Regions from separate parts of the Sporosarcina sp. FSL K6-6792 genome, predicted to be linked through region 1. Evidence: predicted binding sites of a transcription regulator. Region 1 holds the regulator's gene; the other holds the start of a gene.
What was found. The regulator LexA, encoded in region 1, represses DNA repair genes until DNA is damaged. The targets are predictions, from matches to a motif close to CGAACATATGTTCG.
Positions count from the first base shown of each region.

Region 2: parE (DNA topoisomerase IV subunit B) is a predicted target of LexA. The motif match lies at 2,055-2,068, and genes of this name have one in related genera.

Region 1 is NZ_JBBOSA010000001.1:4,506,747-4,509,927, reverse strand. Features, by position in the region: gene MKZ26_RS21610 (DUF896 domain-containing protein) at 70-303, opposite strand; gene MKZ26_RS21605 (YneB family resolvase-like protein) at 368-1,030, opposite strand; gene yneA (cell division suppressor protein YneA) at 1,027-1,335, opposite strand; gene lexA (transcriptional repressor LexA) at 1,540-2,160, shown strand; gene MKZ26_RS21590 (methionine gamma-lyase family protein) at 2,431-3,181, opposite strand, start outside.
Region 2 is NZ_JBBOSA010000001.1:574,943-578,123, forward strand. Features, by position in the region: gene parC (DNA topoisomerase IV subunit A) at 1-67, opposite strand, end outside; gene parE (DNA topoisomerase IV subunit B) at 64-2,040, opposite strand; gene plsY (glycerol-3-phosphate 1-O-acyltransferase PlsY) at 2,341-2,943, shown strand; gene MKZ26_RS02750 (HesB/YadR/YfhF family protein) at 2,981-3,181, shown strand, end outside.

The DNA.
Region 1 (3,181 bases):
ACATCCTTCCCGTCATATGTAATTATCTACATATCTTAGTTTAGACAATTCGTGCAGTTAATGCAAAGCTCAGTTTAGATATTTTCCGCCACGGGCGTCTTTCACCTTATCAGGTGTCACATCATTGCCTTCAGTATCAAGAACTTTGACATTCTCAATTGTATTGCGCATTGATGAACGAAATGTCTCTAGATATTCTTTTCGCAGTTGTGTCTGTTCTTTAGCTTCTTCGACCGACAGACCTGACGTCTTCGATTTTTTTGATAGTTCATTAATTCGTTTCATTTTATCAGCTGATAGCATATTATTTCCTCCATTATAGTTTATGACTACAAACGTATACAAAAAGAGCAGAAAGTGCAATAAATCAGCCTTCCTGCTCCACCTCATATTCTTTATACCTGCGATGCACGGTCGCTTTACTAATATCATGCCCGAGTCCTTTCAAGACGCCAGTAATTTCTTCATAGGTTAGTCCTTTGTCCCTCAGTGAAACGATTTCAGCTATTGGCACTTCAATCCGTTCACGACCGTCCAAGTTACCCCTGTTTTTCAAGTTACGCTCGGGTCGATAGCCCTCCCTTACTGCACGTTTCATGCCCCTTTTAATTTTGGCGTTATGTAGTTTACGCTGGTACTCTTCGACGATTGCTAAAATCTCAAGTAACATTGTGTCCATTTCATTGAGCGCTATAGGTCCGCTATCATTATGTGAATAAATCGCCGTGTCCGTTTTTGCCAATAGATGTAAAACTGCCATCCTAGCATTTCCACGTCCAAGTCTGGTTTCGTCTTGGATTAGGATTGCATCGACTTCCTCATCACGGATGTAATCCAGCAAACTTAGAAGCCCCTCACGGTCAATGTCAAAACCGCTGTGCTTATCCATAAATGTCGCGACATGTTCGAGACCGAGTTCAGCTGCCAAGTCCACTAGCTCCTCTTCCTGCCTCACCAGTGACAGTTCCTGCGTTTCTTTCTCAGTGCTCACCCGGCAATAGATGACACATCTTTTATAGTGCCCTGTCATCGATTAACACCCGCCAGTTGTGTATTGTTTTCCCCTACAGTCCGTACAGCAGGCAAAAGTAAATCCTCGCCTTTTTTTATTGTAGCAGATGATAGGTCATTCAATTTTATCACTTCTTTGATCCATTTATCTGTAGACATATTATCCGAGTGAAGATAAGCGAGACCCCAAAGCGTATCCCCTTCAGTGATTGTTATTTTCGTGACCATTTGTTCCTTCTCGTATTTACTTACACCTATAATTGCAAAAACCATACATAAAACGATAATAAGTACAACATAGCTATTTCTTTTAATAAAAGTCATCATTTTTCCCCCTTACGAATACTTGTTCGGAATGCTTGTTCTTATTATAGAAAAGGAATATGAGATTGTCAACACTTATTCGAACCTGTGTTTGCCATTTATACAAGAGACTGATATAATGAATCTATCGAAAAGACTAGATTGTCGGGAATTTATTTCACGACTTTCGGAAATTAGCAGAATATAAGGTGAGAGGTGAATAGGATGCAAAAAATTTCAAAAAGACAGGAAGATATTTTATCTTTCATTAAATCTGAAGTGAAGAAAAAAGGTTATCCACCATCCGTGAGAGAAATTGGCGAGGCTGTCGGTTTGGCATCAAGTTCGACTGTTCACGGTCATTTAGCGCGATTAGAAAGCAAAGGTTTCATAAGAAGAGACCCGACAAAACCGAGAGCAATTGAAGTACTCGATCCAGAAGGCTTAGAAACGTTGAAACCCGGCGTTCTTCACGTACCTCTTGTCGGTAAAGTTACGGCTGGTCTTCCAATTACAGCTATTGAAAATATCGAAGAGTACTTCCCACTACCTGAATCTTTTGGTACATCGGAAGACAATCTGTTCATGCTTGAAATAGTTGGTAACAGTATGATTGAGGCCGGAATTTTGAATGGCGACTATGTTGTCGTTAAACAACAACAGACAGCAAATAACGGCGAGATTGTCGTGGCAATGACCGAATACGATGAAGCTACAGTGAAACGTTTCTTTAAAGAAAAAGATTATTTCCGTCTGCAACCTGAGAATGCTTCAATGGATCCAATCATCCTTGATAACGTATCAATTCTAGGTAAGGTAGTTGGCGTTTATCGTATGATTCATTAATTCTAAGTATGCAAAAGGGCTGTTTCCTTCGATTGAAGGAAACAGCCCTTTTTATTTGTAGCGTTGACGTGACAGTTTTCGGCTTTGCCATGACAGTTCACCGTCTTGCCCTCACAATTCCGCCGATTACCGTGACAGTTCGGCGTTGCCATTACAGTTTACCGCTTTGCCCTCACAGTTCCGCCGATTACCGTGACAGTTCGGCGTTGCCATTACAGTTTACCGCTTTGCCCTCACAGTTTCGCCGATTGCCATGACAGTTCGTTAAATTTAATTCCCGATTAAGTTTTCCTTAACTAATTTACCAATTGAGGACAACACAGCTACTTTTACATGCTCGTACGTCAAGCCACCTTGGACATACGCCGTATAGGGCGGTCTGATGGGGCCGTCTGCCGTCAGTTCGATGCTGGAGCCTTGGATGAATGTCCCTGCCGCCATGATGACATCGTCGGTGTAGCCGGGCATATACGACGGCTCAGGGGCGTAGTGCGCATTGATAGGTGAGTTTTCTTGAATTGACCGACAGAACGCAATCATTTGATCGGCATTTTCAAAGGATACCGACTGAATTAGATCAGTTCTTTTTTCTGTGTAATGCGGCGATGTGTTGAGTCCGAAACTTTCTAGAAGTGCTGCGGTGAAAAGCGCTCCTTTTACGGCTTGACTGACAACATGCGGCGCTAGGAAAAATCCTTGGTACATTTCCCGCAGCGTATCCAGCGATGCCCCGGCTTCTGCCCCTAGACCTGGTGAAGTCATCCGGTATGCACACTTTTCAACTAGGTCTGCACGCCCAGCGATATAACCACCCGTTCTTGCGAGTCCTCCACCTGGATTTTTGATCAGTGAACCTGCCATTAAGTCAACACCGACTTGAATCGGCTCTTGTTCCTCGACAAATTCGCCGTAACAGTTGTCAACAAACACAACGAGGTCAGGATTGATGGCCTTCACTTTACGTACCATTTCACCGATTTCATCCACCATGAAAGATGGACGGTCTGAATAGCCTTTTGAC
Region 2 (3,181 bases), 3.9 Mb from region 1:
ATCGTCCAAACCGGTCACCGATCACTTCTTCCAGGGGAAGGTCTTGGTAGCTTTCTGATGGTGTCATTCAAAATCCCCCTCAACGTGCAAAAATTCGTTGTCTAAAATATTGTGCTCTTCCTGTGTACCGAAATCGACGTTCTCTTCAATCCAGCGTCGTCTGGGCTCTACTTTATCGCCCATTAGTGTCGTTACTCGACGTTCAACTGTAGCGCTGTCTTCAATCGTTACACGGATCAATGTACGTGTTTCAGGATCCATAGTCGTTTCCCATAACTGATCGGCATTCATTTCCCCAAGACCTTTGTAGCGTTGGAGCATATATCCTTTGCCGACTTTCTCTATCGCTTTATTAAGTTCTGTGCCTTCAGTCCATGCATATGCAAATTTTTCGCTCTTCCCTGTCCCTTTGAAAACTTTGTAAAGAGGAGGCAATGCAATATATACTTTTCCTGCTTCAATTAGCGGTTTCATGTAACGGTAGAAGAACGTCAACAACAGCACTTGAATATGTGCACCGTCCGTATCCGCATCCGTCATTATGATTACTTTATCATAAGCGATATCCGCGACTTGGAAGTCAGAGCCTACGCCGCCCCCGATTGCATGGATTATCATATTGATCTCTTCGTTTTTCATGATATCCTCGAGTTTTGCTTTTTCAGTATTAAGTACTTTCCCTCGTAATGGCAGGATTGCCTGGAATACACGGTCCCGTCCTTGTTTTGCTGAGCCGCCGGCAGAGTCACCTTCGACCAGGTAGAGTTCGTTTTTCGCAGCATTCCTGGATTGCGCAGGTGTTAATTTACCCGATAGTAGTGTATCTGATCTTTTTCTCTTTTTACCTGAACGCGCATCTTCTCGCGCTTTTCGCGCCGCCTCACGTGCTTGATGCGCCCGAATTGCTTTACGTACGAGGGACGCACTTAAATCTGCATTCTCTTCAAGGAAATACAGAAGTTTTTGCGAAACGATTGAATCGGTTACACCTCTTGCTTCACTTGTCCCGAGTTTGCCTTTCGTCTGTCCCTCAAACTGCAAAATTTCTTCCGGTATACGGACTGATACGATTGCCGCAATACCTTCACGGATATCCGCACCTTCAAGGTTTTTGTCTTTTTCTTTTAATAAACCTGCTTTTCTTGCATATTCATTAAATACACGTGTCATACCGGTTTTGGCACCGGTTTCATGTGTTCCACCGTCTTTTGTTCGAACGTTATTCACAAATGATAAAATCGTTTCTGAGTAACCATCACTAAATTGGAACGCAAATTCGACCTCTATGCCTTCTGATTCGCCTTCCAAGTAAGCTACCTCATGCAAAACGTCCTTCTCTTCATTCAGATAAGAGATGAAAGCTTCAATGCCAGTTTCGTATTGAAAGATTTCATGCTTGTCCGTTCCTTCTTCTTTTAGTTCGATTTTCAAGCCTTTTAACAGGAATGCAGACTCCCGTAAGCGTTCACTAATCGTTTCATAATGATATTTTAACGTAGAGAAGATCGTCGCATCCGGTTTGAAATGAATGAGCGTCCCTTTTTCACGTGTTGTTCCAATTTGTTCAAGTGTCGTGGCTGGCTTACCACCTTTTTCGAAGCGTTGACAGAACTTTTTGCCGTCACGAAAAATCGTGACTTCGAGTTTTTCTGACAATGCGTTTACGACAGATGCGCCAACGCCGTGAAGTCCACCGCTTGTTTTGTATCCGCCTTGTCCGAACTTGCCCCCTGCGTGGAGAACGGTCAGGATTACCTCTGTCGTTGGTTTACCCGACTGGTGAATTCCTGTTGGCATACCCCGCCCGTAGTCCCGCACACTGACGCTTCCGTCTTTATGAAGTGTAACGTCTACCTCATTACCAAATCCCGCTAGCGCCTCATCTACCGCATTATCTACAATCTCATAGACAAGGTGGTGAAGTCCACGGGAATCAGTTGACCCAATGTACATACCTGGTCTTTTTCGTACTGCATCGAGGCCTTCAAGTATTTGTATCGAATCATCATCATACGTATAATTATCTACGTTTTTCGTCAAAGTGCAACCTCCATCAAACAAATGTTCTCTATTATATAATCGTACTGCTTCCTTTAAAGCTTGTCAAATCAACGTTTTCGGAAGCTTGCTCAATTAATTGTATAGAAGATAGACTTTTATTGCAACGAAGACAGGAAATTGTTCGTCTCTCAAATCAGCTGTTAGGGGTACAAAAATCAGAAATCAGGCGATAACTGCTTAACTTGGTTCGCTCATTCTTCACATGAAGCCCATTGTCGCAACTTCACGGTTCTGCTAAACTAGGTCTATACATAGACAAACTAAAAAAGGAGTACGTCAATGGAACTTATCATACTTTTACTACTTGCTTATTTAATTGGCTCAATTCCTTCTGCACTCTGGGTTGGGAAACTATTTTACAAGACGGACATCCGACAACATGGTAGCGGCAACCTAGGTGGTACGAATACCTTCCGTGTACTCGGCAAAACAGCGGGACTTACCGTAACTATTCTGGATATATTAAAAGGTACTGCAGCTGCATTGTTGCCGCTCTTGCCTATTTTCGACAGTGTTAGCGTCCACCCTCTTATTCCAGGACTTCTTGCAGTCGTCGGACATATGTATCCCGTCTTCGCCCATTTCAAAGGTGGCAAAGCTGTAGCGACATCCGGCGGTGTGTTGCTTGCCTACGAATGGCCTGTTTTCATCATTGTGCTCGCAACATTTTTCATCGCTTTAAAAGTAACGAAAATGGTGAGCTTATCATCAATGATCGTATCTGTCGTTGGATTTGTATACAGTATCTATTTTTACTTCCGAACAGGCGATATTTATTTGATGGTGATGATTGGGCTTTTCGGTGCCTTTATCTTCTATCGTCACCGGGAGAATATCGGTCGGATCAAAGCAGGAACCGAGCCAAAAGTGAAGTGGTTATAATACAATGGATGTAGCAACGGAAAGGCTGGTGTTTCCAATGAAGATTTTTTTGTCGAAAGAAGCGCTTTTGTGGTTTAAAGAGGAGATGGAAGCTGAACCTGGTGATGCTATCCGCTTTTTTGCAAGATACGGTGGATCCAGTTCAATTCAGGCAGGCTTTTCACTTGGTGTAACGAAAGAGCAACCGGATGAAGTAGCCATTGAAACAGAGCATAATAGTGTTCGTTATTATATCGAA